Linked DNA regions of Desulfomonile tiedjei DSM 6799. The main gene of each other region encodes a partner of the protein of the gene in region 2 in a complex. Links are inferred from orthologs where the notes say so. Each region holds a gene or a part of one and is shown on either strand. Other genes may lie near its edges.

Evidence for each region.
Region 1: the proteins of dnaN (region 2) and dinB are in contact, whole or in part, in a solved structure (PDB 1OK7), measured with the Escherichia coli proteins. The link is inferred for Desulfomonile tiedjei DSM 6799 from one-to-one orthologs.

The regions. Positions count from the first base shown.
Region 1 is NC_018025.1:4,399,858-4,415,397, forward strand. The notes cover bases 12,592-15,448. They hold dinB (DNA polymerase IV), read right to left. Parts: upstream 14,669-15,448; coding sequence 13,514-14,668; downstream 12,592-13,513. Other genes in these bases: DESTI_RS18750 (ribose-phosphate pyrophosphokinase), read left to right, coding at 12,592-12,747; DESTI_RS18755 (50S ribosomal protein L25), read left to right, coding at 12,811-13,416; lexA (transcriptional repressor LexA), read right to left, coding at 14,678-15,289. Also shown: DESTI_RS18695 (FAD-dependent oxidoreductase), read right to left, coding at 1-442; DESTI_RS18700 (efflux RND transporter periplasmic adaptor subunit), read right to left, coding at 922-2,106; DESTI_RS29130 (phosphatase PAP2 family protein), read left to right, coding at 2,284-2,976; DESTI_RS18710 (hypothetical protein), read left to right, coding at 3,078-3,503; DESTI_RS18715 (lysylphosphatidylglycerol synthase transmembrane domain-containing protein), read left to right, coding at 3,510-4,526; DESTI_RS31100 (DUF5989 family protein), read right to left, coding at 4,703-4,855; DESTI_RS29135 (SxtJ family membrane protein), read right to left, coding at 4,883-5,323; DESTI_RS18725 (carbamoyltransferase family protein), read right to left, coding at 5,462-7,279; DESTI_RS18730 (discoidin domain-containing protein), read right to left, coding at 7,285-9,132; DESTI_RS18735 (bifunctional metallophosphatase/5'-nucleotidase), read right to left, coding at 9,199-10,716; DESTI_RS18745 (XTP/dITP diphosphatase), read right to left, coding at 10,934-11,539; more of DESTI_RS18750, read left to right, coding at 11,803-12,591. UniProt on the Escherichia coli protein: Poorly processive, error-prone DNA polymerase involved in translesion repair and untargeted mutagenesis. Copies undamaged DNA at stalled replication forks, which arise in vivo from mismatched or misaligned primer ends.
Region 2 is NC_018025.1:935-16,421, reverse strand. What follows is about bases 12,684-15,487. They hold dnaN (DNA polymerase III subunit beta), read right to left. Parts: upstream 14,731-15,487; coding sequence 13,636-14,730; downstream 12,684-13,635. Other genes in these bases: dnaA (chromosomal replication initiator protein DnaA), read right to left, coding at 15,055-15,487; gyrB (DNA topoisomerase (ATP-hydrolyzing) subunit B), read right to left, coding at 12,684-13,522. In the rest of the region: DESTI_RS00095 (hypothetical protein), read left to right, coding at 1-16; DESTI_RS00085 (4Fe-4S dicluster domain-containing protein), read left to right, coding at 582-920; DESTI_RS00080 (2-oxoacid:acceptor oxidoreductase subunit alpha), read left to right, coding at 977-2,125; DESTI_RS00075 (thiamine pyrophosphate-dependent enzyme), read left to right, coding at 2,256-3,179; DESTI_RS00070 (2-oxoacid:acceptor oxidoreductase family protein), read left to right, coding at 3,176-3,742; CoB-CoM heterodisulfide reductase HdrA2, read left to right, coding at 3,889-6,330; DESTI_RS28145 (4Fe-4S dicluster domain-containing protein), read left to right, coding at 6,327-6,788; DESTI_RS00055 (CoB--CoM heterodisulfide reductase iron-sulfur subunit B family protein), read left to right, coding at 6,825-7,718; DESTI_RS00045 (Mrp/NBP35 family ATP-binding protein), read left to right, coding at 8,059-8,922; DESTI_RS00040 (rhomboid family intramembrane serine protease), read left to right, coding at 9,298-10,011; DESTI_RS00035 (hypothetical protein), read left to right, coding at 10,230-10,934; more of gyrB, read right to left, coding at 11,093-12,683. UniProt on the Escherichia coli protein: Confers DNA tethering and processivity to DNA polymerases and other proteins. Acts as a clamp, forming a ring around DNA (a reaction catalyzed by the clamp-loading complex) which diffuses in an ATP-independent manner freely and bidirectionally along dsDNA.

The DNA.
Region 1 (15,540 bases), 4.4 Mb from region 2 along the record:
CGAGGATAGTCACTTTCGCGCCGAGAGTTGCGAGATCGTGTGCAGCCGCGAGCCCGGCAGGTCCTGCACCTACAATACAGATTCGTCTGTTCAGCGAACCGAATAGTCCTCCCACAGGCGGCCCGAATGTGTCTTTGTGATCGTCCGCAGCCCTTTTTATATGGCAAATGTTCACCGGCTTCCCGAGTTCCGGTTCACCATGACGGCATTTCTGCTCGCAGGGGCGGGAGCAGATTCGTCCGAGCACTCCAGGCATAAGATTTACGATTCTGTTCAACTCGTAGGAATTGTCGTACTTGCCTTCGTATAACGATCGAATGTATGCAGGAATGTTTGTATATGCAGGACAAGCGCTCTGGCACGGCACGTTGACGCGCACGTAATCGAAATCCGCCGGACTGGTCGAGTACAGCATTTCCGTTTGGTGTATGTTCGTATCCATTGTTTCGCCTCCATGTGTCCGGCCATTGTGCCCGATGTAGTATTATGCCGTGTTACCGATGAAGAGTGCAGCCGTCTTTCGGTGAAAGCGGGTTCGCATGCCTCCCCTGTTGAACAATTGATGGAAAAGCCCCTGAAAAATGCAATTTCCAGTATAAAGCATTCAGCACAAACCTTGTAACAGCATTCACCGGAGACAGCCGCAATCGGCTGATACTGGACTCTCCGGCGTGCATTGCTTTTCAGGTTCTCGTATCCTCTCGGACCGCGTATTTTCGTATTTGAGGCTGTTCAAAAGTCGAAATTTACCCCAGATCGTGCCACGAATTTGTCATCGTCCTGTTGGCATCATTGTAGGGGCGGGCCTGGTGTCCGCCCAAATCAGGGTAGGCACTAGGCCTACCCCTACAAAAATACCGAATCGTGGCACGATTTGTTGTGTGTTCGAGAATTTTGAGACACTTTCATTTTTCCGGTCCGCTAGAACCTGAATCGAAGTCCTCTTGATTGCGATTCAGTTTTTTTTCGCACGCTAGCTTCCACCACGACCTTGTCGCCGGCCTTTAACTCATTCGTGAAGATCTGAATCCCCTCGATTCCTACAATTCCCACTTTGACAAGTATTGGTTTAATGTTGTTTCCATTTTCCAATTTCCACAATCGACGCTCTCCGGGTTTCAGCTCGGGCAGATTCGTAGGACCGACTATAGATTCCGAAGGGATGAAACGAAGCGCCTGATCCGGGACGATTAGAGCTTCCGGGACTTCGGTCAATCGGATGCGGACATTTGCGGTCATGCCTGGCCGGAGTCTCAGGTCCTTGTTTTCCACGTCCAATATCACGTTGTACGTGACCACGTTCTGTTCGATTTTGGGGTCGTTGCGGATCTGAGTTACTTCAGCAGCGAATTCCGTGTCGGGAAATGCCGGCACCGTGAACGTGGCCAATTGTCCGGTTTTCACTCTGCCGATATCCGCTTCGTCAACGTTGGTATGTACCTGCATGCGGGTAAGATCTTCGGCAATCTTGAAAAGAACGGGAGTTTGAAAGCTTGCAGTAACGGTCTGGCCGACATCCATATTGCGGGCAACTACTATTCCATCAACCGGAGCCTCTATGCGCGTGTATCGGAGTTGCAGTTCTGCTTCCTTGAGCTTGGCTTCAGCCTGAGAGACCTTTGCTTTATCCACCAGCACCTGAGCCTTTGCAGCATCGGCTTTAGTTTTTGCCGCGTCGTATTCTTGCTGGCTGATGGAGCTCTTTCCAATCAGGGTTTCTTTTCTCGCCAATGTCCTGAGTTCGTCTTCCAGGGTGACTTCCGATTTGACGAGATTCGCCTGCGCGGACATCAGGTCTGCCTTTGCCTGTTCGACTTTTGCTGCATAGGTGTCAGGATCGATGAGTGCTACGAGCTGATCTTTCTTAACTTCGGACTCGAAATCGGCATACAATGTTTTAATGGTTCCGGAGACCTGGCTTCCCACCAGAACTTCAACCAATGGCTTCAGCGTACCGCTGGACGTGATCTCAGCTTTGAGCGTGCCCCGCTGAACCGGCGCAGTCATGTATTTGACTTCCGGTTCTTCTTTCGATGAACCGTTGTACACGAAATAGATCCCAACGAGTGCAGCGATGATGACCAGAACGATGATTGCTCTCTTCAACTTTTTCTCCATAAATCGCCAAGCGGTTCGAATGGAAAACAATTCAGTGAAGAACAGATGCGACCTCAAGAGTATACCACTTCTCAGGAATTATGACCTGTTGCTGTTGCCAAACTGTTACGACAATGGCAAGATTCTCAAGCACCTGATCTCGTGATATTTGTTCTTGGGGTTTACATGTTTATAGACAGTCTAAGAACGAAAGGTTTCATTATAATTTGTGCATTATTGTGCCTCGGGATAGTGGGCTCTGCAATACTTGAGGTGTCCGGGGCAGACATCGATTTGACGAGCTGTTTTTACCGAGCCGGCGGTGCCAATGGCGGCTGGACCCTCGGAGCAACTTCTCCCTGGAAACAGCTCTACAGGTACGGCGAATATTCTGTGGTTGCATTCGCTCTGGGTGTGCTCGTTCTGCTGATCGCATCTTGGAAAGGACGGGTTCGGCGAGAATATACCAAACCTGCACTCGTGGTGATTCTGACGGTCATAATCGGCCCGGGAATTCTGGTGAATGGGATCCTCAAAGAGTATTGGGGCCGTCCGAGGCCGGTTGATACCATAGAATTCGGCGGGCAACAGCGATACCGGAGAGTTCTGCAGCCGGGAACTCCGGGGAATGGCAAATCGTTCACGTGCGGACACTGTGCCATGGCTTTTTCGGTGGTCTCCGGCGCCGCTTTCTATCCGCTGCATCCCACAGCCGCAGTGACAATGGTTGCAGTTGGAACAGCATACGGCATCGTCATGGGTGTTGCCAGAATCGCACAAGGAGGACATTTTCCCACGGACGTGCTCTGGTCGGGAATTCTCGTCTGCGTCGTGATTGTCTTTCTCTATTATTTTGTTTTTCGTATTCCGGAACTCTAACGGAGCACCAAGACATGAACGTTGAGCCATCTTACTGCTTCGATGTGTTGGGGATGGTGAAAATCTTGACTCGGTCGTAGATTCTCTCCTAGGATAACAGGATGAAACCACGGGTAAGCGCAAGAGAGTGTAAGCATATGTATGGCGGGGCCGCGTCGATAATACTGGCGGTGATTCTTCTTGGATTCGTGAGTGCTTGGGGTCAGGTTCCCTTTCCGCCGCAACAGCCCATGGGACCGCCGGGGCCGCCTGTCCAGCAGCCACCCCAAGGAATGCAACAACCAACGGAATATGCGTTCCGGCCGGATCTCACCAATCCGCAATTCGGGGAATGTCTGAATTTGGAAAAGCAGTGGAAAATGCTGTACCAGCATTATGTCCAGGAGTACCAGCGTGCACAGATGATGAATCCCCGAGATCCCAATTATGGTATGGTTACCCGTCAAATGCAGAACCTGAAATACCAGCTCGACAATGCCTGGAATACCTTCAGCAGTCGATGCGTGTACTTTCCTCGCCAAAGATAAGTGTCTATGCAGAACAAAGCTGTCTCTCAATCGAATGAACCGGTCCAAGCGCAGGACTCACCGGACAATAGCTCTTTTTCGTATCAACGGGTAATCAGATCCATACTGCTGCTGACTCTGGCGGGCGTCGTCTTCTATGCGGGAGCGACAATAGCCGGAGATTATACGGCCATTTCTCAAGCACTGGCCGGTTTTCCTGCGCAATCACTGGCGCTTGTGCTGGTGCTGGTCCTAGTGGGCTGGTTTTTGAGAGGATGGCGTTTTCATTATTATCTACGGAGCAACCATGCTGACGTTCCGTTTGCCTATTCCCTGGCATCGTTTCTCGCAGGGTTTGCTCTCACTGCTACTCCCGGAAAGCTCGGGGAGGCGGTAAAGGGTGTCTTTCTGAAACAGGATTATGGCGTTCCCGTGACGCAGGTAATGGGAATAGTCATGATGGAGAGATTGATGGATCTCGCCGGAGTATTGCTGCTCGCGTCGTTTTCCGTATTTCTCTTCAAAGGTTGGGAACACCTCTTTTTCCTCTGTGCCGCAGCAATCGTTGTCGGTGGCGCCTTCTTATGCATGGAAAGCCTGTACAAACCCGTGTTGGAGCGGCTCGCAAAACTGCCAGTGCTGTCTCGAATTTGCGACAAGATCCTTATCATTCTCGAAACAGGCCGGAGCCTCATGACTGTCAGAATCTTCATTGTGGGGTTGGTGGTTTCCACCATCTCTTGGGGGATGGAATCGCTTTCCCTGTACGTCATCTTTCAAGGATTCCAGCTCAAGTCTACCTTGCTGGAAGCGAACTTTGCATACTGTATCTCAACCCTTGCAGGAGCACTGACCATGCTGCCCGGAGGGGTCGTTACCACAGAAGGAACCATGGTGGGCGTACTCCACTATATGGGAATCACCTATTCCCAGGGATTGCCCGCGGTGCTACTCATTCGATTGTGTACGCTGTGGTTTGCGGTTGCCGTGGGAGCAGGCTTCATGGCCCTGCTTATGGCCAGGAACAGCCGTTCAAAGAAGTAAGATTTGGGGAACCTTCTTTGTAAAGAAGGTTCCCCAAGCCCTTCCAAGAAACTTTTAACATTTGGTTTAACTATTAATTTCCCAAGGGAAATTAATAGTTAAACCAATATTGGAAGTTCTTGGGATGGGGTTCGGGGAAACACTTCTTACAAGAAGGGTTTCCCCGATCTTACTTCTTAGAACAGTGTGTAGATAAACGGTGCTGCCACTGGCGAGCTTGCCGCGAGTATTATAAAGGCAGAGAGTATTACCAGAACCACCAGAATCGGTGCCAGCCAGAATTTCTTGCGCACCTTGAGAAAATCCCAGAATTCTTTTACCAGGGACATTTCGTTCTTCCTCCTGAATTACACGTCCTAAAATTGTCTCTCGTATCTCTCAATACTGGGGTTCGGCTCTTGTTCCTTTGCCTTCCAGTACGTCGGCGCCAGAGGGTCGAGTTTTCGTTCCATGGGATCTTTGCCGACAAGTTTCATGAACAGACCTGTCGGAGTGATAACTAAAAAGAAGACCAGAGTCAAAATGATTCGCGATATAAAGTACCCGAGCACAACGGATAACTGAATCCACACCCGGTATATTCCTCGGAATAATGGTGGTATCAATCGGCACAGCGCAAGGACCACTCCTGCAACGATCCAGATCCAGCCATTTGCGGAACCTTTCCAGAAAAGCAAATAGCTCCCGATGACCGCGGGGATTACCAGAAACAGTCCAGCCAGAATGGTGAGATCACGGCTGCTGGGCTCTTTCCATGCCGCTCTTACTTCTTCCCTGATTTCTTGGATAATATTCATGTTAACTCGACAACCCGCATTGCACGCATATGTGTATTAAAATCGTTTATTTCCAATGGACTGTTCGAAGAGTATACAATAAAACTTCATGGAAAGGAACAGTCTACACTAACCAAACGTACCTCTTTTCACAGAAAACTAATCAAGTTCAAATTGGCTGCGCCAATCCGAATCTCCTTTGAGCTCCGGTTGCTCCTTTTTATCCAGGAGAAACGATCCGAGCACCAGGTAATCCATTTCCGTACGCATGAAGCACAGGTAGGCATGTTCCGGGCTCATCACGATAGGTTCTCCACGCACATTGAATGAAGTGTTCACAATTACCGGGCAACCGGTTTTCTCGCGAAACGCTGCAATCATCTCGTGATACAGAGGATTAGTCTCTTTGTGCACGGTTTGAATTCTAGCGGAATAATCGACGTGCGTGATGGCCGGGATTTCCGATCTGGCAACATTCAGTTTATCGATACCCCAGAGTTGTTGTTCGTTGTCGGTCATCTTGCGGCGGATCTTCTCGTCCACGTTTGCCACCAGCAACATGTAGGGAGAAGGTCGATCGAGCTCGAAAAATCTCTGCACGTCTTCTGCAAGGATCGAAGGAGCAAACGGTCTAAAGCTCTCCCGATACTTGATTTTTAAGTTCATCTGGGATTGCATCTGGGGATTTCGTGCATCGCCGATGATCGAACGCGACCCGAGGGCACGTGGACCGAATTCCATTCTACCCTGGAACCAGCCGATGACTTTACCTTCGGCAATGAGGTTCGCCACTCTCGAGGGCATCTGACCGTTGCCCATATACTCGTACGGGTAGCCGTGTTTTTCGAGGAATTCTCTGATCTGAGCCTCGTCATAAGCCGGTCCAAGGTAAGAGCCGACCTGCTTATCCATTCTGTCATCTGCAGTTCTCTCATTATTCAGGAGCTGATGCCAGACAAAAAGAGCTGCTCCCAAAGCCCCTCCAGCATCCCCTGCAGCAGGCTGGATCCACAGATCGTCAAAAGGACCTTCCCGCAGAATACGGCCATTGCCCACACAGTTCAGAGCCACACCTCCCGCGAGACAAAGATACTTTTCGCCGGTGACCCTTTTGATGTGCCGGGCAGTTCGGATCATGACTTCTTCTGTCACCACCTGCACGGATTTGGCCAGATCCATCTCCCTTTGGGTAAGCTTCGCTTCAGGTTTTCGTGCAGGGCCGTCGAAGAGTCTCTCAAAGGCCGCACCGGTCATGGTAAGCCCGTACGGATAGGTGAAGTAATCCATATTGAGTTTGAACGATCCATCTTCTTTGAGGTCGATCAACTCTTTCAGGATCGCGTCTACATATTTGGGCTCTCCATAAGGGGCAAGTCCCATTACCTTATATTCGCCGGAGTTGACTTTGAAACCAGTGAAATACGTGAAAGCGGAGTACAGGAGACCCAGGGAATGGGGAAATTGGATTTCCGAATCGATCCGAATTTTATTGCCTGCGCCTACGCCGTAGCTCGTTGTGGTCCACTCTCCCACACCGTCCATGGTGAGGAAAGCGGCTCTTTCGAATGGCGATGGAAAGAAAGCGCTTGCAGCATGGGATTCGTGGTGTTCGGGAAATAGTATTTTCCCTTCGTAATCCAGGTTCTTCCGTATGAGGGTGGGCAAATGGAGCTTCTGTTTGAGCCACGACGGCATAGCCATGAGGAATGATGTCCATCCCCGCGGAGCATAAGAGATATACGTTTCCAGGATTCGCTCGAATTTAATCAACGGCTTGTCGTAAAAAGCGACATAGTCCAGTTCCTGAGCCGTAATTCCAGCCTCTTTCAAGCAATAGTCAATCGCATCTTTGGGAAAGGCGTGATCGTGCTTGATCCGGGTAAATCGTTCCTGTTGAGCGGCTGAGACAATGATCCCGTCTCTCACGAGACAGGCTGCACTGTCATGATAATATGCTGAAATTCCGAGAATATTCATGGGTTCTACCGATATACGCTCAGGGAGCGGAGTCGAATGGATCGCTCTGCGACGCGAATTGGTTTGTATCGTACAAAACGGGCCTGTACTGGTTTAGCTGCATAGTATTCGAAACCCGGCCAACGGGAAAAACTGTCCGTTTGCTGACTTGTCGCTCGCACAAACGGTTCCCACTGTTTTTCATCCAGAGATGTTTCCATTTCCCATTCATGAGGAACCGATGCTTCATCGGCCCAAACAACTCTGATCCTGCTCATGGTATGAGCTTCTCCAAAATCGAATACCATTTCGAGTGGCTGGTCTTTTACCGAACGGGCGGAAAAGAGAACCTCTCCGGGATAGCCTCGAAGCACATTTTCCGGTCCTACATCGGAGCTGTCCGGAGCAGGTGCGTACTTGACCGTGCCGGACGCTGCCAGATCCCAGAAGAAACTGTCTTTTTCCTTTATTTTATCCGTTTCATCCAGAGGTCTGGCGAAAATATGCTCTTTTACGAGATTTGCCAGCTCTTTCGCAAGGAGAAAATTAGCTCCCGGGGTAAGATGACACCAATCGGTGAAGACCCACTCCGTGACATCGTCAAAATAATCCGAAAAGTCCACCAGAAAATAATTTGTTCTTTCAGCGCTCTGTCGGGCGCGTTCAAGATATAGCTGGTACATTTTGTCTGATGGAATCCCGTAATATGTCCTGTACCCGCTGAGGGAATCGAGTATTTGCTCTTTTTCGTGCTTCTGCTTTTGGCTCAAGTAGAACCATGGCTGAAGCGCTATGATATGCGGTATTCCGTCATTCTGAAGCGCTGCGTGATAATCCTCCATGACGCGAACAACTGCAGCTATGTTGCGATCAACCCGTCTCGATTTCTCTTCCACGGAAAGATTTGCGAATGGATCGGTTCCGAATGTCTCGGACAACCCTCTTTGCATGTGAATGCCTTTGTTCAATTCCTGAAAAAGATCTCTTCCGTTCCAAAACAGTGTCACGAGATAGGAATTGTTCTTGAACCACAACGTCAGATATGAAGAAAGCCCCGGCCCGTTATACGCGAAGACCTCTTCCAGGATATTATGAAATTGTCCTTCTCTGAAGTAGTTCCAGTCAGGAGTAAGTTTACTGATCATCGGCAATTCGTTTGCGCCGTCCAGCGAGATCACGAGATCCGGCGAGTAATCCCTTAATTTCGTCATGTATCGCATGAGGAGGTGTTGATACGCGTGACCCCATACGGCCGTGTTGTATACCTTGATGGTCTTTCCCTCAATGGGAGCAGTCGCATTCAGAATCATCTCGAGAGCATGGGAAATAGTCTCGCGATATTCGATTCCGTAATTATTCATTGCAAATGCGGCTTCACCCACGGGTCCCATACCGAACGCGGTCGATCCTCCGGTAAGAAACACACGGTATTCATCAGCCGGTTTTTCTTTGGGAATATCTCGTGGCTCGCGAAATCCCGCATTGTTTGCATACTCGTACCGATTTCCCTTGGAGATGTTGTACTCAAGGCAGACTCCGGGGACAAAATCGTAATCGTAATGCGATACGGGCATGGTGAAGTCCCGTCGCGCCATAATGAGGTTTCCCGGATAAATCGAGGAGACGTAGGTTTTGCCTAACGACCAGTAAGCCACTTTTTCCAGAGCGAGCAGAATCAGAACAACACTGGCGATCAAGAAAACTATATATAACGGAACCCTGAGAACAGGCCAAACGTACCTGCCCAAAAATCCTGATTTCTTCTGAACAGATTGAAAAGACTCAGCAGCGGATTCTGTTTCCCGTGCGACTTTTTTCAGCTCCAGTTCTGCCTCGGCTTGCCCCACAAGACTTTGGGTATACTTCTCGGTCATGGCAACTCTGTTTATATCAAAAGAGCACGCAGGGCAAGAGGTCAGATGTACGAGAGTCAGACAGCGCTATTTCAATTTTTCGATTCCCGCTGCCGTTATGGGCTGTCCCGTTTGTACGAAATCGATGAAGAGTTCTGAAACCTGTTTTTCATAATTAAAACGATTGCGGCCGTTTTCTTTGAATACGGCGTATCCGTCTCCGCCTGCTGCCAAGAAGTCGCTTATCGCTACGGAATACTCGGAACTTGGTTTGAACGGCTTGCCGCCTACGGAAGCGATCTTCACGGCTCCATTGCCAACAGAATAGTCAATGCCATGAATCTGTAGCTTTCCGCCGCTCCCAGGCTCAAGTTCGACGCTTCTCTGGAGCACCGAACGGAGTTCTTCGCCGGAAAGAGTCATCTTTACAACAATGTTGGAGAACGGAAGCACGGTATAAATGTCCATCAAGGTGATCGGTCCTTCGTTGATGCTTTCCCGAATGGAGCCACCATTGATGAGTGCAACATCCGTCTTCGCGTATTCAGCCATCAAGTATGAAAGGATGCTGCCCAAGTTCGTCGTGCGATCGGACCTGACGCTGCGCTTGCTTCCATCGAGGAATATTTCGGCCTTACCTATTGGGCGCCGCATCTCCGGTCCGAAGACTTTCTGATGTTCCTCAATAATGGCCGTTATTTGTGGATCTTCTTTGATATCCGGACCAAGCGCCATTAATTCCCCGTGATATTTCACCACGTTTCCGCCTGAGACTTCCAGGTCTAGTTTGCCGACGTACTCCGAATAGGCGTCTGCCTGCACGATAAGAGTGTTCCCCACCTTCAGGGGCTGTGGCAAGTTTGTATGGGTATGGCCTCCTACGATTACGTCTATCTCGGGCACGGCTTCAGCGAGCTTCACGTCTTGGTCTACGCCAATGTGGGTCAAAGCGATAACGAGATCCGAATCCGCGGTATCCTTGACAATTTCTTTGGCCGCTTTAATGGGGTCCTCAAAAATCAGACCTTCCACGTTCCGCGGGTGCGTCGTAACAGGAGTGTCCTTGGTCGTGAGGCCGAATATGATTACCCGAGTGTCGGATTTGGGAAATTTCTTTGTGATGGACGCTTCGAACACTCTGTCACCTTTTGAGGTCCTTATATTTGCACTGAGAAGCGGAAATCCCATTTTGGGGAGCAGGTTTTTCATCAGGTTTTCCTGCCCATAGTCAAATTCATGATTTCCAACAGCCATGGCGGTGAAGCCCATGACATTCATGAGCTCTACGCCCAAAGAGCCTTTGAAGACCGCTGAAAACGGTGTTCCCGTGAGGAGATCTCCTGCCATGAACGTGAGCGTCTCTTTTCCCTGCTCTGCATTTGCCGCTCTCACCTGGTTCATCACCGTAAGCGCCTTTCCGAACCCACCCATTGCACTTTCTTTCTCTTTCTTGGGGACGTAATGAGCGTGCGGATCGTTCATGTGGAGAATGGTAAGATTCAGAGTCTCGGAGGCAAAGGATCCCTGAGTTACGAACAATCCGAGAAAGACGACAATTAACCAGAAACACCAAACCGGTCTGCGAAAAAAGGCGCAGAATTCCATCGCTTACCTCTCAATTATTTTGAAAAAGTCTTTTGAATCAGATGCAAAGAGGATGCGGACTGATGCATGGTCGGGGTGGCCGGATTCGAACCGGCGGCCTCGTGCTCCCAAGGCACGCGCGCTAACCAGGCTGCGCTACACCCCGAATTGGATGTTTATAGCCCGTGAAGATAAAAATCGCAACAGCAAGAAGATCTCTGCTGTTCCGATTCTCAACTCACGGATATTTATGATGCAGGAAATCCCCAACCTGTTTCAATGCCTTTCCACGATGGCTCACTCTGTTTTTTGCCGTTCGGTCCATTTCCGCAAAGGTTTGTCCTGCTTCCTCGTACAGGAAAATGGGATCGTACCCGAACCCCTCAGATCCCCGAAGCTCATGGATAATCTTTCCCTCGCAAACACCTTCAAAGGTGCGTTCCATTCCGTTCGGGTCTACAAGAGCCATGACGCACACAAAGCGCGCCGTGCGAAGCTCGTCAGGTACTCCATCCATTTCATGGAGCAGACGCCTGCATTTCTCCTCGTCAGACAAATCCTCCCCGCCGTATCGAGCGGAAAGCACCCCGGGCCGACCGTCCAGAGCATCGACGCAGAGCCCCGAATCGTCCGCCAGGGTAATCAGTCCTGTTTCCCGAGAGAGAGTTCGAGCCTTCTTCAGCGCATTCTCCTCGAATGTAACGCCGTCCTCTTCAACGTCCGGGAGATCCGGAAAATCAGTCATGGATCGGAATTCTATAGGTAAACCCTGTACCAGGTCTCGTATCTCTTTCACCTTGCCCTTATTCCGAGTCGCAATGAGAATGTGTGTGTCGCTCGTCATAAGCACCTCAAAACAGTAGATTCGCGGTACCTTTTTTATGCTCGGTTCTCGAGAATGTAAATCGTGGAATCCTCCCATAGGCATCAAAAAAAGAAGTGTCATAGGATGCTGATGAGCGGAGCGAACCGCAAACATTTTTGCCAGGGAGTCCCCTCCGTGCATAACTGAATGATTACAGGAGGTCTGGGTTTTTTATTGACAGAGTACAGGGCTGCAGTTAGTATTAATGGTTTAAGCAATCTCGCGTCCCAGAGGAATCCGCCATGAGGGTAGGACTCAAGATCTTCTCAGGAAATTCGAATCTGGATCTGGCACACGCTATTACGAGATATATGGGTATCCCGCTCGGCGCAGCTATGGTCGCTTCGTTCAGCGATGGCGAAATTCAGGTGGAATTTCGTGAAAACGTCAGGGGAATGGATGTATTCGTCCTTCAATCCACCTGTTGCCCTGTAAACGATAATATCATGGAACTTCTGGTTATGATTGATGCTCTGAAAAGAGCTTCCGCCAGTCGAGTGACGGCAGTGATGCCCTATTACGGATATGCTCGGCAGGATAGGAAAGTAGCCAGTCGCGCACCCATCACCGCAAAACTCATTGCAGATATCATCACAGCCGCAGGTGCCGATCGCGTGCTCACCATCGATCTGCATGCAGGGCAGATCCAGGGATTCTTTGACATCCCCGTGGATCACCTCTATGCGAGCCCCATCATGGCAGAAGCCATTAAAACGGATCTTACCACCAGCGAATGCACTGTGGTGTCCCCTGATGCGGGCGGTGTGGAGCGCGCCCGGGCTTTTGCAAAGAGGCTGGGAAGCAACCTCGCGATCATAGACAAACGCCGGTCTAAGCCGAACGAGTCCGATGTCATGCACGTCATCGGCGATGTGAGCGGAAGAGACGCAATTATTCTCGACGACATGGTAGATACGGCAGGGACTCTCTGCAAAGCCGCCGTTGCTCTGGGACATGCAGGAGCACGGAACATCTACGCGTGTGCGACTCATGCTGTTCTGTCGGGAAGCGCGGTTGACCGGATCAATCAGTCCCCCATCAAGAAACTCTATGTTACGGATACAATACCGACTCATCAAAAATTGGCTGCTTGTTCCAAGTTGCAGACAGAATCCATAGCGCCTTTGCTTGGTGAAGCAATAAGCAGAATACACCGAGAGGTTTCGGTCTCGGAACTTTTCGTTTAAACAAAGATCACGTGTCGCCGGGAAGTGGATTGAGAAAACCCGGCAAGCATGCCGGAGGAAATGATGAACAAAGTTCTTATTGAGGTTGAAAAGCGAACGGAAACAGGAAAAGGACCGGCCCGAAGATTGCGGGCAGTCGGAAAAATACCTGCAACACTATATGGCAGGAAGTCCGAACCGATTAGCCTTTCATTAAATGAACATGAATTCAGGAAGATTTATGAACGCGCCGGGAGTACTTCTCTTTTCGATTTGCAGATAAAGGGAGACGGCAAAGTTTTCACCCGAAGCGCACTTATCAAGGAACGCCAGATTCGCGCGTTTGACGGGACAATTCTGCACCTGGATTTTCAGGAAATTCTCATGGACGAGGCCATTGAAATGGCTATCCCGGTGGAATTCGAGGGCAAACCCATTGGCTTGGAAAAAGGAGGCGACTTCCTTATTACCACGAGAGAAATCCGCGTATCCTGTTTGCCCGGCAATATCCCGGAAGCTATTGTCGTCGATGTCTCCGGTCTCGATTTAGGACACTCCATCCATGTCGGGGAAATTACCCTTCCTGAAGGTGTCAGCGCAGTGGTTGAAGCAGGAGTTGCTCTTGCCAGTGTAACCGCTCCAAAGAAAGAAGAAGAGCCTGAGGAGCCCGAAGAGGAAAAAGCCGAATAGTATTGTTTCCTCCTTGTTCTCTGCTTCCATTCTCTTCAAATTCTGTTTTGCATCACAACATTTGAGTGGGACTTTCCTTTTGTGAAGAAAGTCCCACTCACCCGGATACCATTACCGATCCGAATCCGAATTTGCTGCGGATATCGTCCAAAGCACGGTCTCTGCGGATACGAACTTCACTTCCAGCATCGAACAGGTTTTCCTGAAAAATCGGCAAACCGATACCTGAAAGCTTGACTCCGACCTGACGTACTCTCGCACTTTTCTTCAAAAGTTTTGCCAGTAGTTCATCTACAGTTGTGAGGATTTCACCATTCGTGTTCATGGGGTGACTTCTGCTGAGACTTTTGCTGATGTCCGTAAAATCCGAGTACCTGATCTTCAGGGTAACAGTAGACGCCCCTACTCCTTCAGATCTCAGTCGTGCTGCCAGTTTTTCTCCCAGCTCCCGGGCCATGGATCTTATAAGTTTGCGGCTGATGGTGTCCTTCTCGAGAGTGCGCTCCTTGGAATAGGATTTCTGCATGTCGTCCGAATCCGGCTCGATGGGCCTGCCCTCTCCGCCCTGAGCCATTTCGACCAATCGTTCGCCCCATTTCCCCAGGAGAGCACGAACATCCTGTTTCCCTGCCGACACAAGGTCGCTCAATGTATGAATTCCCGCCTGCTTGAGAATCGCTTCAGCGCGTGCTCCCACTCCAGGAATGGATTCCACAGGGAGATGCTGCATGAGAACGAACGCATTGGGTGAATCAAGAAAGAGTAATCCGTTCGGTTTCGCGATACCTGCGGCAAGTTTTGCCCAACATCTGTTGGAAGCCAGACCTCCGGACACATTAATTCCGAGCGTTCCACGTATACGGAGAAGAATACGATGAGCGACTTCCCAGGGAGGCGCTTTGTGTAATCGCAATGTTCCCGAGAGATCCACGTATCCCTCATCCACACTGGTGACTTCGACGAGTGGAGAGAATTCCCTGATTATGGAAAACATCTGTCTGGAGAAAAGACTATACGCAGAAAAATTCGGCGCCAGAAAGATCCCGCGCGGACACAATCTTCTCGCTCGGGTCACCGGCATTGCAGAACGCACACCGAATCTCCGGGCCTCGTACGATGCTGCTGAGACCACCCCTCGGGAAGATGCGCCCACGATCACCGGCAACCCTTTTAACTCAGGCCTCAGCGCTTGTTCCACCGAAGCAAAGAACGCGTCGGCATCGATGTGGAGAATGAGCCTTTCTGTCTGCATCTGAGAAGCCTATCTGGCATATTTTCTAAGAATGCCGACTACTACTCCTTGAATGGAAATCTCCTCTTCATCGTAAATCATCACCGGGTACGCCGGATTCGCCGGTTCAAGCCGTATTTTCGACCCGTCCCGTCGAAAACGTTTCAGAGTCGCTTCGGAATTCCTCACCAGAGCCACTACCATATCCCCGTTCCTGACAGTCGGCCTTTTCTCGACAATGACGTAATCGCCATCCAGAACATGATCGTCCTGCATCGAGTCTCCTTTGACCTGGAGTACGAATGCGCTGTGTCTTCCCAGCATATCCGAAGGCAAGCTGATGGTTTCGGTGTCCCGGACTGCTTCGAGAGGTATTCCTGCTGCAATTCTCCCTTCAAGCGGGAGTTCGACCACCTGAGCAACCTGTTCCTCGGATGTCAGATCGATGGAACGATTTGCGTTCCATTTTTTCGTGAGGTAACCTTTTGCTTTCAGATTCTCTATATGCGCGTGTATGGTAGAAGGAGACGATCGACCTATTCCGCGTGCAACTTCTTCATAACTCGGTGCATGTCCGAATTCCTCGATGAATTTTCGGATATAATCGAGCACCATCTTCTGTTTTTTCGTGAGTGTCTGCATTTGTGTCGCCGTTAAGGTTCGAAATCGGACATGATCCGCTTTCACCAAATAGAAGCGCTTGTGTGATTCTCTCGGGAATCAAGATGGAGATTATATGAAAATAAACCGAAAGTCAAACGAATTTGTTCCGAAAGTGTGACCATTGATCTACCCGGGGGACAGATGTCTTTGCCCCGAAGGGGCTGCCCGTGAATAGCCGTGGGTGCAAACCCACGGAAAAAGCAAGGCAAACCTTTTGCTTCGAGGACCCT
Region 2 (15,487 bases):
TGATGCAACGGAATAGATTAATCCTTGTCTTACATAATTCAGATTCTCGGACCAGCCAAACGAAGCTTGCGTAAATTTCAGAAACACGAACAGAGTGTTGCGCGCGAATTAATTGAACCGTTGAAGAATGACCCAAGGCCCTCCGGGTGTGACAATGTCATGGGGCACAAGAATATTTTGAGGGTAAAACATCAGGATATCCGCGTCATCTATGGCGTAGCAGACGATATCAGGCATGTCTTCATAATTGACGTTCGAAGAAGAAATGAAGCTACGTACAAGAATATTCCCATCCAAACTCTGGATTTAGCAATTTCAGAAGCAATTTCAACCTTGAAAGCCCGATCACGAGACGATTGAGCCGTTGGAGACTCATGTGTCTGACTAATAAGATCTTTCCAGGCCTTCTTGACACTACTTCGATGCACCCCTGGGGATTATCACCAATTATCATTTACTGTTTTGCATCCATCACTGTCTTCAAAGCAGGACATCTCCGCTTCCTTTCCGTCAATTGACTCCTGGGAAAAATAGACTATACTACTCACACTTCAGCGCATTCCGAATACGGAGACGAACGCATGAAATTCTGGCGCCTACCCCTTGATTCCGAGGCTCATTCGATTCCGCAAGGAATTGTAAATATTATCGAAAATCGCTGTAAAGGATGCGGATTCTGTATCGAATTCTGTCCTAACGGTTGTTTGAAGGAAAGCAAACGATTCAACGCCAAGGGATATCATCCGCCGGAAGTAGTAATGCAAGCGGAAGACTGTGTGGAATGCGGACTGTGCGGTCTCATTTGTCCGGAATTTGCGATCTTCACGGAGTTGAAGGAAGCGAAGAAGATTACAGAAGAAGATATACAGAAGGTAACCACACGGTATTCTCGAAAAGATAAGCGATCCCAAAAACGATAACCGCCTGTGGCATAACAACATTCCTCCACTATTCTTTAAAGGAACCCAGGTTTTAGATGGCAGATAAAGATATTCTGACCGGTGAACATTTTATTCACGGAGATGCGGCCTGCGCGGAAGGCGGAATTGCTGCAGGATGCCGTTTCTTTGCCGGATATCCCATAACTCCTGCGACGGAAGTTGCCGAACGCATGGCCAGAAGACTGCCCCAGGTAGGCGGTGTGTACATCCAGATGGAAGACGAGATCGCCTCCATGGCCGCGATTCTGGGTGCTTCCTGGGGAGGCGTGAAATCAATGACCTCCACGTCGGGTCCGGGTTTTTCTCTGATGATGGAGAATATCGGTCTCGGGATGATGACTGAAACGCCCTGCGTTGTTGTCAATATACAGCGAGGTGGCCCTTCCACGGGTCTTCCGACACTTGTAGGCCAGGCGGATGTTATGCAGGCGAGATGGGGTTCTCATGGGGATTACGGCTGCATTGCTTTGGCTCCTTCATCGCCCCAGGAATGCTTCGATTTTACTGTGGATGCATTCAATCTGTCGGAAATCTACCGCCAGCCTGTTTTTGTGCTTGGTGACGAAGTTGTGGGGCATATGACCGAAAAGGTCATTATTCCACCGCGGGATAAGCTGAAGATCGTCGATCGCAAGAAGCCTCAAGTGTCAAAACAAGAGTACTTGCCGTTCGCCACGGAAGATTTGATGCCCGCACCGATGGCTGTTGCCGGCCAGGGGTATCACGTGCATGTGACGGGTCTGACTCACGATGAACGAGGATATCCCGTAATCACGGATGCGGTTCAGGAACGGAATGTCCGGCACATTGTGGATAAGATTCGCAAGAACGCTGAAAAAATTATCCGATATGATGCGGTTTTCCTTGACGATGCTGAAGTCGTCGTCGTGGCATACGGCTGTACCTCGCGGGTTGCCCGTCAATCGGTGGAAGACATGAGAGCAAAAGGTGTAAAGGCAGGGCTCCTTAGACTGATTACCTTGTGGCCTTTTCCTTCTCAGGTGATACGACGCCTTGCAAAACAGGCAAAAGCTTTTGTGGTTCCCGAAATCAACTACGGGCAGATCGCGTATGAAGTCGAACGAACTGCCCAGGGAAATGCCGAAGTGGTTTTAATGGCTCTCATGGGCGGGTCTATCCATACTCCCGAAGAAATAACGGAAACCGTCCTGGAATGTTTGTAATGCGTGCAGCCGGTAAGATTTCCCGCTCTGGTGCGTTTACGAACAGACGTACTGTACGTGCGGGCTCGAATATGAATAGCATTGGTCGGCCTGCATACAACGATCTCGATGATCGATATGTGGAGAATTCATGAAGGTAAAGCTTAGAGAAACCGTTCCATTCAACAAGGAAGCTGCGGACCTGCTCATTCAAAAGGATCATGGCCTTCATCCGGATGACAAGTACCTGAAACCCGGAAGAATTCCGCATATCTGGTGCCCCGGTTGCGGGCTTGGAGTTGTCCTCACCTCATTCATTGAAGCCATGCGCCGCAAGGGACTCACGGTGGATCAAAGCGCTGTAGTGTCCGGCATCGGTTGTACGGGAAGGGTCGCGGGATACCTCGACATGGACACGTACCATACCACCCATGGCAGAGCCATTCCTTTTGCTACCGGGTTAGCGCTGGCCAAACCCGATCTCCATGTGACGGTGTTTTCGGGAGACGGCGACTTATTCGCCATCGGAGGGAATCATCTGATCCACGCAGCCCGGCGCAATGTGAATCTGAAAGTGCTGTGCGTGAATAATTTCAATTTCGGTATGACGGGCGGGCAAGTGGCTCCCACAACTCCGCTCGAGGCCCGAACGTCCACCACTCCCACGGGCAATGCGGAACCCGGTTTTAATCTCCCGTATTTGGCTCATGCAGCCGGAGCTGTCTATGTTGCCCGCTGGACCACGTTCCATCCACGGCAGCTCGTGCATTCCATCAGCCAGACATTCGATAAGAAGGGATTTACCTTCATCGAGGCTATCACACCATGTCCCACGGGATACGGCAGACCGAACAAGCTTGGCTCCGGATTGGAAGAGATGCGCTATTATCGTGAGATGTCTGAAATCAGGAATGGCGCCGATCTGAGAGAAACCGGAATTCGCCTCAGAGAAAAAATCATCGTTGGAACCTTTGTTAATACGCAGCGAGCCGATTTCATGGAGAATTATCGGGGCAAAGTGGTCGCTCGAGCCGCAGCAAAGGGAAAAGGGAAAGAAAAGGGCAAAGCCGCATGAGTGAGAAACAGGAGATCAGGCTTGCAGGTTTTGGAGGACAGGGGATAATCTTGTCCGGTCATATCCTCGGTAAAGCAGCAGCGCTTTTTGAGAAGAAAAATGCGGTCTTCACCCAGAGTTACGGCCCGGAAGCCAGAGGCGGTTCGTGCAGCGCAGATGTGGTCATCTCGGATGATGTCGTGCATTATCCGAAAGTCGGCCGCCCTGCGGTTCTCGTGATCATGAGTCAAGGAGCTTGGACCACGTACGGTCAATCCATCCTTCCCGGAGGCACCCTGATCCTCGACGAAGATTTAGTCACTATCGACAAGGACCCTGAAGGAATCACCGTTTACAGGGTTCCGGCCACTCGTCTCGCGGAATCTATGGGCAAGAAGATTGTGGCAAATATCGTAATGCTGGGAGCGGTTGGCGCTCTGGGAAACGTGGTCGCTTACGAATCTCTTAAGAATTCGGTACTCTCATCGATTCCGGCAGGTACGGAGGAACTCAATATTTCCGCTTTCGACAGGGGTTATCAGTATGGAGTGGATCTGTTGAAACGCATGCAAGCCAATGCATGATGGCGTCAAGTCTCTCTGAATTTCCGAATGCACAAAGGTGCGGCTGTATCCAAAGAGGGGAAGTCGTGAGCACCTTTGTCCGAAGATCCACATCGACAAAGTGTTTCACAAAGTTCTGAAGCGGATGTGCTGGAGGATACTGTTCATTGAAAGAAATAAATGAAACCATCGAGCCGATCAAGAGTTCTCTTCGCATCGGTGTCTATGTCTGCCATTGCGGTAAGAACATCGGTGGCACGGTCCGATGTGACGAAGTAGCTGAGTACGCCAGTCACTTGCCCGGCGTTATCCTCGCGAAAGACTCTCTATACACCTGTTCGGAACCCGGCCAGGAACAGATAAAGCACGATATACGCGAGCACGATCTAAACCGTGTTGTTGTTGCCTCCTGCACTCCGAGACTGCACGAGCCTACTTTCAGAGCTGCCTGTGAAAGTGCCGGTTTGAATCCCTATCTCCTGGAAATGGCAAACATTCGGGAGCACTGTTCGTGGGTTCACCTGCACGATAAGGACGCTGCCACCGAAAAGGCCAAAGATCTGGTCGCCATGGCGGTAAACAGAGCTGCACGCCTGAAGCCGCAAATTGAGGTTACGGTTCCAGTCACTCGGAAAGCGATGGTCATCGGTGGAGGTGTGGCAGGAATCCAGGCTGCTCTCGATATGGCCGATGCCGGATACAAGGTGTATCTCGTGGAACGTACCGGCAGTATCGGCGGCCGTATGGCCCAGATAGACAAGACCTTTCCCACTATGGATTGCTCCATCTGTATCCTGGCGCCAAAAATGAGCGAAGTGGGAAGACATCCGAATATCGAACTATTGACTCTCTCGGAAATCCAGGAAGTGCAAGGCCATATCGGTAATTTCAAGGCAAAGATCCTCAAAAAGGCTCGATATGTCACGAAAGAATGCACCGCCTGCGGGGACTGTATTCAGGCGTGTCCTCAGCTTTCACCGGATGAATTTAATGCCGGGCTGTCCATTCGCCGGGCCATTCATATCCCCTTCGCGCAAGCAGTTCCGTCCACTTTTCTCATCGATATGGACCGGTGCTTGAACAATCAGGGAATCGTTGCCTGCGATCGCTGTTTTCAATCCTGTTCTCACAAATGCATCGATTTCGCGGATAAAGACCAAATCCTTGAGCTTGAAGTCGGTACTATCGTCGTAGCCACGGGCGTTGAGGTGTACGATCCCACTGCATTGACTGAGCTTGGGTACGGTAAATTCCCGAATGTCATCACGACTCTTGAATTCGAACGACTCATCAATGCTGGCGGGCCTTCCGGCGGCGAGTTGATTCGACCGTCAGATCGCAAGAGACCGAAAAAAGTAGCGTTTCTTCAGTGCATCGGATCCAGGAGTAAAAGAAGCAATCCGTACTGCAGCAACGTATGTTGCATGAATACGGTAAAGGACGCTCTGCTCATCAAGGAACACTGGCCGGACACGGAAATCCATGTCTTCTACATTGATATTCGTGCATTCGGGAAAGGTTTCGAGGATCTCTTTCAGAGAGCCCGTCGAGAAGGCGTCGTTTTCATGCGCGGAATCCCCGGTGAAATCATCGAGGATATTCAGACCGGCGACCTCACACTTTTAGGCGAGAACACCCTTTTGGGAAGTCATTATAAATTCCATATGGATATGGTGATCCTTTCCGTAGGCATCAAGCCGCACAAAGACGCGGAAAAAATCCAACGACTACTCAATCTCGCAACAGATACCGACGGCTTTTACATGGAAGCGCATCCGAAACTCCGACCGGTAGACACTACCACTGGAGGGGTATTTCTGGCGGGAGCGGCAGAAGGTCCGAAAGATATTAAAGATTCCGTGACTCAGGCTTCTGCGGCGGCATCGAGAGCCAACATTCTCATGTCCAAGGGTGAAGTTCAGATACCTGCCATAACGTCCCACATCGATCCGGAAAAATGTACGGCCTGTGGTCTGTGCGCTCGCGTTTGTCCCTATCATGCCATTGAAGGCAGTAAAGAACAGGGATTCTACAGGGTTATCGAAGCAGCGTGTCAGGGATGCGGGGCCTGTGTTCCTGAGTGCAGGTTTGGAGCCATTGACCAGGCCCACTTCACAGAAGAACAGATCGTGTCGCAAATCGATGCAGCTTTGGCTATTGACCCGCACAACAAGATTTTGGCGTTCGCGTGCAACTGGTGTTCGTATGCCGGTGCGGATTTTGCCGGAGTGTCGAGGATGCAGTATCCGCATAATGTTCGCATTATACGCACTATGTGTTCTGCTCGGGTATCTCCATCCTGGATTGAAAAGGCCTTCAGCATGGGCGCCGGCGGCGTCCTGGTTTCAGGTTGCCATCCTGCAGACTGCCATTACAACAATGCGAACCAGAATACTGCACGAAGAGTAGATCGTTTCTGGAAACGCATGGAGAAGCTCGGGATTAACAAGGATCGTCTGAGATTAGCCTGGGTGTCGGCTGCTGAAGGGGCTCAGTTCGCAAAGGTCATAAAGGAAATGGAAGAGGGCTTGAGAAAACTCACACCCCAGGAAATAGAAGAAGCAGCCGAAAAACTGACAAAGTCTTTCAACAAGAAGAGTGAAGCATGACGATAAAAGTCTGGAAACACTTCTCTCGGGAAGATCTGTACGAATGTTATCAGTGTGCTCGATGTACGGGTTCCTGTCCGGCTATGGAGGTTGCTCCCGCGTACGGTCCCAGAGAGACTATTTTGAAGTGCCTCAATCTGGGTCACGACAAGGTGGTGGAAGACGAGAAAATATGGCTTTGCTGCACTTGCAACGTGTGCGAAGACAGATGTCCTCAGAAAATTCCCATTTCGGACCTGCTAGTTGCCCTTCGCAATTCTGCGGCACGTCGGGGAAACATTCCAATGAGGCTCAGCATGGCTATTGAACTGCTTGCCAAGACCGGTCGTTCGATGATCGTTCATCAATTGGACGAGATGCGTGCACACCATGGTCTGGCGCCTCTGCCTCCGGCTCCTGTGGAAGAAATCCGAGATCTTCTGAAGAAAAGCGGATTGGACGATATCATAGAGTTTTGAGCATTCCAGGCTACGGCCCGGTTTTGAAAGGTGAACATGAAATATGCCCTGTATCTGGGATGTGCAATCCCGATAAAATATCCCGGCTTTGAAGCTGCAACCCGGCTGGTGTGTGAGCGATTAGGTATTGAACTGCTGGACTTACCCTTTTCGTGTTGTCCTCCTCCGACGAGCATGAAGCTGGTGCACTACGAATCATGGCTGGCGCTTGCGGCTCGAAACCTGTGTCTTGCGGAAGAAGCCGGTGTCGATTTGCTGACCTTGTGTTCAGGATGCGTGAACACATTGAAAGAAGCAAATCACATCCTGAAACAGAGTGATTCGAAACGACGCAAGGTCAATCGCATCCTGGAAGAGTACAATCATCAGTTCAAGGGAACAATCAATGTAACGCATATCCTGGATGTGCTCTATCAGGATTCTGTGGTGGAACGACTGTTGAAAGAACGAGTCCGGGATGTTCCGCTACGGATTGGCTGCCATTATGGCTGCCATTATTTCCGGCCTCCAAAGATCATGTATCCCGGAGAATTGTCCGATGCGGAATCGTACGTTCCTGTGAAGATGGATCATCTCTTGTCGATCATCGGGGTAGAACCGGTGGAGTATTCCCGAAAATTCCTGTGTTGCGGATCTCCTCTGGGCGCTAATATGGACCAGGATGCAGGATACGAAATTACACGGCAAAAGCTCTCGTACATTCGGGAACGCAACATTCATGCACTGTCGGTGATCTGTCCTTCATGTTTCGAGCAGTTCGACATGGGACAAATCGTGCTTGGTCGCAAAACGAAAGAGAAAGAGAAAGTTCCCACTTTCTATTTGACTCAGCTTGTCGGCCTGGCTCTCGGCTTCAATCCCAAGCAGATCGGTCTGGACGTCCACAGGGTAAAACCGAGAAAGATCCTGGAAGCCATTGAGATTGCTTGAATGCCATGGCAAATATTTACAGGAACCATGATAGATTTTTCAATCTGTTATGCAGTTCTTTAAATATTGCCAATCCCTTCCTGCATTCAGCCGGAGTAGTCTAGTTGGCAGTAGCCGACATTCAAGAATTGGTGGGTGCCGTGCCTCCGTGCCGGCACATTTGTCCAAACAAATCGATCAGTTCAGCCCAGCAGGGACGCTGGGCCCTACTGTTTCTCATAAAAGGTAAGTTGTTCAAAAAGTCAGGTGTTATTTCGACTGCTACACACTTTTCCGACCAGGAGATGCAAAATCCTAAAGGTATACAGAACGAACCAGTCTTAGAATAAGGTAATGTAGAATGGCAGAGAAGAAACCCCCTTTATCCAAAGAAGAATTACAGGAATTGCGCGAAGAACTCATGCTTGCAGACAGTCTCACCAGAATCGAAAACACGCTTATGATTCTTTCGGGAAAAGGAGGCGTGGGAAAGAGTACTGTCGCAGTAAATCTTGCTGCAGCTCTGGCTGCATCCGACAGGCAGGTCGGGTTGCTGGATATAGACATTCACGGGCCGAGCATACCTACTCTGTTGAAGTTGGAAGGCGCTTCTGTCCAGGGACAATCGCAACGGGGCATGAGTCCCATTCAGTACAACAACAATCTGAAGGTTATGTCCGTGGAGTTTGTCCTCAAAGACCAGGCCCATGAAGCAGTCATATGGCGCGGCCCCATGAAACATCGTTTGATAAAGCAATTCATCGCTGAAGTTGACTGGGGCAATCTCGATTTTCTCATCGTGGATGCTCCTCCCGGAACTGGAGACGAGCCGCTTTCAATTTGTCAGATGGCTCCACCGCGATCTCGGGCGATTATCGTTACCACTCCGCAAAAGCTGGCTTTGCAGGATGTGAAGAAATCCATTCGTTTTTGCAGGGCCGTGGAAATGCCTATTTTCGGCATAGTCGAAAATATGAGCGGTTTTGTGTGTTCCAATTGTGGTACGGAACACGAGTTATTCAAGAGTGGTGGTGGAGAACGGCTTGCAAGAGAAACGGGATTTAAATTCCTGGGACGCATACCGTTGGATCCTCGACTGGTCACTGCCTCGGATGAAGGAAAACCGTTTGTGTTGGAATATCCAACTTCGGCTGCCGCAAAGGCCTTTGACCGGATGATCGAGCCAATTCTGGCATTGTCCCCGCCCAGAATGAAAAAGCACTAATCTAGCGAAGAAACCCTTCTTATCAGGAGGGTTTCCCCGCTTCCCCGAACCTCTTCTTAATGACTCCCGCTATTTTTACAGCAGTTGACGAAATTTCTTACTTTTGAACACATTGTGCTTTAATGAACGGGAAGGGCCCGGCGTCCCTGCTGGCCCGAAGAGATTGATTTGTGTTTGAAAAATGTGCCGGCACGGAGGCACGGCACCTACCAATTGTCGAGAAGTGCTTTTCGCAATTGGACACTGTTTTATACACTTGTTCTAATTGCGAAATGATCCATATAATGGAATTACGATGTAAATCGGAACTGTAATCTCAATCAACGATACAAATAATTGTGAAGCAACTCGTAAGTGGATAAAGAGGTATGATACATGTTTCCGCTGAGAGATGACATTCAATCTGAGAGTTTTCCCTTTGTTACTATTCTCATCATCATTCTCAATTCATTTATGTGGATGTACGAAATTTCACTCGGACCGAGACTCGAAAATTTTCTCTGGCAATATGGTCTGATTCCCCTACACGTGGTTGCTTACGACCATTTTCGGGGAGGGTTCATAGGAAATGCCTTGATCCCGATGTTTACCTCCATCTTCATGCATGGAGGATGGATGCACATCATTGGGAATATGTGGTTCCTGTGGATTTTCGGTGACAATATCGAAGGTAGATTAGGACATTTCAAATTTTTCCTCTTTTATCTCCTTTGTGGAATAGGCGCTTCAGTCATACACGTAATGTCCAGTCCGGAGTCCAGAATTCCTACTATCGGGGCAAGCGGCGCGATATCCGGAGTTCTGGGAGCGTACCTGATCAGCTTTCCTCATGCCCGAGTTTTGACGCTCTTCATTATCGTCATCATTATTCGTATTGTTGAAATTCCTGCGTTCGCTTTTCTGATATTCTGGTTTGTGTTCCAGTTCATAAGCAGTGCATCGCTGGCCTCCGTTCAGCAAGACGCCGGTGGGGTAGCATATTGGGCTCACATGGGTGGATTCGTGGTGGGGATTGTTCTGCTATTGTTATTTCCCAAGAAACCTGCTCCACAGCCTCATTCACGCCCTGCACTCTCGCGCAGATGGTGACAGCATCAGGATTGCGGATATTTGTTTCCTTTATCCGACATTTGCCGTAGAGATTCCCGCTGCAAAAGTGTATGCTGTGCTTCGCACAGTTACTGATAATTTCCGTGCACGTAGCTGAAAAGCAGTACATGTAACGGTGTTTACAAACAAAATCAAATGTGATATTTTTAATTTATCCAGACATCTAAACGAGAACGTTTTTACAAGGAGGCTTCCGCATGCTGGGAAACGAGGAAACACGTCGTCCCGTTTCGGAAAACAACCAAACAGGCGGATGGACTACGCTGCATTCATGGATATTCCTGGGTATTGTGGCAGTAGGGCTTCTGATGATCGGTATCCAGAATAGATACCACTACTTGAGCCCCTTGGGCCTGGGAAAAGCTTATAGAATAGACAAGCTTTTTGGAGGTATTCAGGAATTCGATCCTTCCAAAGGATGGATTACAGCACAACTCCAGCAGATGCAGCCTCCCCAAATGTCGGGCATGGATCCTTCTTCTATGGCAATGCAAATGCCCGGCGGCGGTCATCCCGGAATGATGCCGCCTTCTGTGAATGTTCCGGATGCGGCTGTACCGGTTCCTTCTGGTAAAGAGGAACCCCTCGCGGAAAAAGAAACCCAAATTCCAAGCACGCCATCTGTTCAACAAACCAAACCTCAAGAAACAAAGGAATTAACTACCGAAGAAAAATTACGCGCTTTCAAGCGGGCATTTCCGAATTTCGGTCAGGATGAATTTTCGCTTGCGAACGATGACTTGTATCCCGATTGGAAAAAGAATGTTTCTCCCTCAGGAAACTGGAATGAGTTTTTGACAACCTATCAAGAATTTATTCAGTGGTGGAACGATAAAGGATCTCCTGCAGAATCCGGGTTTAAGCTCTGGAAGGATTTTCTTGCACAGAAACCGAAACGTTAAAGCGATTGTCGAAATTTTGACGTTTATCCGAAGCTCCAAGACAAGATATTAGTGGAGACCGGCATCCACTAATTTTCTTAATCTTCTAATATTTTTAATCTTCAATCGGATATGATATCGAAGGAGGTTGCTCAGGCAACCTCCTTTTTTTGCAGCCTTTAATAATCCAAATTCACCACATTCAGCGCGTTTTTCTCTATGAACTCCCGTCTCGGCTCCACTTGATCGCCCATAAGTGTAGAAAAAATCTCATTGGCTTTGACCGCATCTTCAATGGCTACTTGAAGAATCTTCCGGTTTTCAGGATTCATGGTGGTTTCCCACAACTGATCGGCGTTCATCTCGCCGAGACCTTTGTAACGCTGAATAGCAAGTTTCTTTCTTCCGTTTTCCACTATCAACTCGACAAGATTGGAAAATGACGGGACTTCGATTCTCCGTTCATCCGTCTTCATTATGAAGGGGGGTTCTCCAACCAGCGTGACTCGTTTGTTGATAGAAACGATCTCTTCAAAGGACGGGGACTCGGTCATATCAAAATCGATTCTCGTACGTCTGGTCAATCCATTGTGTCGCGATTGCACATCCACGTAGTATTTCGATTCTTCTTCGTCTTTTTCCATATTCATAATCACAGGTCGGATGTACGGGTGTTTGGTTTCCAGTCTGGCGAGCACTTTTTGCATCAGTTCCCGCACCGTATCTTCACTGCTCAGAGAATCCGCTGTAAGCCCTTCTCTCACAAAAGCTTTGAGAACGATCCTTTCCATGTTCTTTCGTTCATACATATCAAGGATCTTCTCCATTCTCATCAAGTTCTTGATTATATTGACGAGTATGGTGCCTTCGAGAAGCTCGCCGTTGCTTTTTTCAATTCTGACGTTTTCCAAACCGTTATCCAGGACAATATTCTCAAGATCGCTTTCATCCTTTACATAGAATTCGTGTTTTCCCTTTTTCACTTTAAAAAGAGGCGGTTGCGCAAAATACAGGTATCCTCTGTTGATAACATCCGGCATCCACCTGAAAAAGAAAGTCAGGATGAGTGTTCGGATATGGGATCCATCCACATCTGCATCAGTCATAATGATGATTTTGTGATAGCGGATTTTGGAGACATCGAAATCTTCTTCACCAATTCCCGTTCCAAGAGCGGTCACAAGCGTCCGTATTTCCTGACTTTGGATAATTTTGTCAAATCGGGCCTTTTCCACGTTGAGAATCTTGCCTTTGAGCGGTAGCACAGCCTGGGTTCTTCGCTCCCGACCCTGTTTGGCCGAACCGCCGGCCGATTCGCCTTCCACAATGAAAAGCTCTGTTTGCTCAGGGTCTTTTTCCTGGCAATCGGCCAGTTTTCCGGGGAGTGCCGATATTTCGAGAGCGCTCTTTCTGCGAGTCAGTTCTCTGGCTTTCTTGGCCGCCTCACGGGCGCGACCGGCTTCTAAAGCCTTTTGCACTATCCATCGAGCTGTAGCGGGATTTTCCTCCAGGTATTGAGAAAGCTTGTCATTGACGAACTGCTCGACTATTCCGCGGATATCCATATTGCCGAGCTTTGACTTGGTCTGACTGTCAAATTGCGGATTCAGCATTCGGACACTGAGAACAGCCGTGAGCCCTTCCCGAAGATCCTCACCGCTTATGCTCACCTGACTTTTTCCGTTTTTTAGCAGGTTTTTAGAACTGGCATATTGATTCACGGTCCTCGTTAACGCGGCCCGAAAACCGGAAAGGTGTGTTCCACCTTCGAAGGTGTTGATATTATTGCAGTATGAAAATACTGTCTCTGAATAGCCGTCGTTGTACTGGATGGCGCATTCGATAAAATTGGAGTCTTTTTCTCCGATAATATAGATGGGGTTCCCATCCATTGTCTTTTTGGCCCGGTTAAGATGTTCCACGAAAGAGATTATTCCGCCTTCGTACTCAAAAACGGCTGGCGCCTTTTGGGATCGCTCATCTTCAAAACTGATCCTGAGGCCCTTATTCAGGTAGGCAAGCTCTCGTAAACGGGCAGCTATAATGTCATAGCCGAGTTCGAGATTGCCGAATATTGTCGAATCGGCTTTAAAAGTTATTTTTGTACCGTTTCTCTTGGTAGTGCCTACGACTTCAAGATCGCTGTCTTTTTTTCCTCGCCGGTATGTTTGGCGATAAACCTGGCCGCCTCGCCGTATTTCGAGTTTGAGCACTTCGGACAATGCATTCACGACCGAAACACCGACCCCGTGGAGTCCTCCGGATACTTTGTACGTATTGCTATCGAATTTCCCCCCTGCATGCAGCATAGTCATGACTACTTCCGCTGCGGGGATCTTTTCGGACGGATGCATTTCCGTGGGAATACCGCGGCCGTCATCTTCGATGGTGACTGACGAATCCAGGTGAACGATGACATCTATATTGTGGCAGAAACCTGCCAGGGCCTCATCGACAGCATTGTCAACAACTTCCCAAACCAATTGATGAAGACCTTCAGTACCGGTGTTGCCAATGTACATTCCCGGCGTATTTCTGACTGCCTCAAGGCCCTCCAAAACTCTAATATGTTCTGCACCATAGCTATGAACTTGCTGTTGTTGTTCCACAGCGTAATTTCCTCTCCAACGTAAAATTGGTTGATTTGCCCGGGCTTCTGAACCACCTTGCGGATCGTATTTTGCTGACCCGGTGTATTCTTTTCAGGAACTCTATAGCGGATTCATTTCCGCATGGGCATGACGAGGTTAAAATAGGATGCAACGGGTTCCGGACTGATTACTATGGGCGCACCTTCCTGGAGAAAATTGAGAGAAACCTGCTCGGAATCGATGGCTCCCAGAGCCTCTATAAGATACGCGACATTCACGACCACGGTGATGGGATCTCCGGAATATTCTGTTTCCACTACATCGCTGGCCGTGCCGAGATCCGGATGCGTTGCACTGAGCTCGATTCTCCCTGGTTGAACGTCCAAGACTATGCCCTTATTCCGTTCGGCAGCCAATACGGCTACTCTCCTCAAAGAATGGAGAAAACTCGTTTTCGGCACTGTTATCTTCTTTTCACCGGGAGGAGGCAACACTTTCCGGTAATCCGGATAATCTCCTTCGATGAGCCGAAGCGTCATGAAAAACTTGTCCGTTTTTAGCACCATATTCTTCGGTTCGAATCCAATGCTCACATCTTCTTTCACGCTTTCCAGCAATCGTTTTAGCTCCATCAAGCTCTTCTTCGGGATCAAGACCTTGGATTCGATAGGCAGTAAAACTTCACCATCTGCCAGTGCAAGCCTGTGACCATCCGTTGCAACCAATCTGGTCTTTCCCTCATTTCGTTCAAAGAGCACTCCATTCAGGTTGAAGCGGGAATCGTCGTTTGAAGAAGCGAATAACGTCTTGTCGATCAAGTAAATCAAGTCAGCACTTGGAATCGTTGCAGTTTCGACTTCCTCCGCAGCCTGCCAAACCGGATATTCCGATGCATCCATCCCGGCAAGCTCAAATACACTCCTTCCCGAACTGATCTTTATCCTTCCATTCTCTTGAAGTTCGACGGTGAGATCGCCGGAAGGTAGTTCCCTTACAATTTCGAAGATTTTTTTGGCAGGGACCGTGATCATCCCTTCCTTGCTTATAGAACAAGTATACATCATTTGAAGCCCGACTTCCAGGTCTGTGGCTGTAATCAACAGACTGGAATTACTGGCATTCAGAAGAATGTGAGACAAGATGGGCAGAGTGGATCTTTTTTCCGTAATGGGAACTGTCTTGGATAAACCTTCAAAAAACATGTCCCGAGCGATTTCAAACAACATGGAAGCTCCTTTATAGTGCCTAGAAACAAAATATGTTGAGAGATTCAAATCTGTTGTATGGAAAGAGGATATGTGAAATCGACTTCAATTTTCTCTGCAAAAAACTTTGGAGTGCTTTGACTCCGTTTATTCTTTTTCTTTGCATAGAAAGAAATAAAGAAGTAGTCGTAGTAGGTCTTGTGAAAATGTGGAAATCCCATTCCAGAGAAGTCTGACAGCGATTCCCGGTTGTGAAATACATGTTGATAAGTACTCGCGAAAAAAGTGCGTCACTGCATGAAGCAGGGATGTTCACTTTTCTTGAACAAGTTTTCAACACGATGTTCACAGACGAATATCCTTTTTCAAACCATCGATGAAATTCTTGAGAGAGCTGTCCTGTTCCATCTTTTTTTCAATCTTTCTGGTAGCATGAATGACAGTTGAATGATCTTTCCCGCCGAAAGATGCCCCAATTTCCGGATACGAAAGCTCAGTGAGTTCTCGAGCCAGGTACATACCCACCTGTCTTGGCTGTGCGTACAACTTATGTCTCTTCTTTGATTTTATATCAGCAGGTTTCACATTATAAGCTTTTGAAACGACAGAGATTATATCATCAACGGAAATGTTCTTTCTCGGTCGGTGAAGTATTTCCTTCAGAGCGGTTTGTGCAAGGCTCTTCGTCAGAGGAAGCCCCTGAAGCGTACTCATGGCTACGACTCGCACAAGATATCCGACCAATTCACGGACATTCGATTCTACTTGTTCCGCAAGA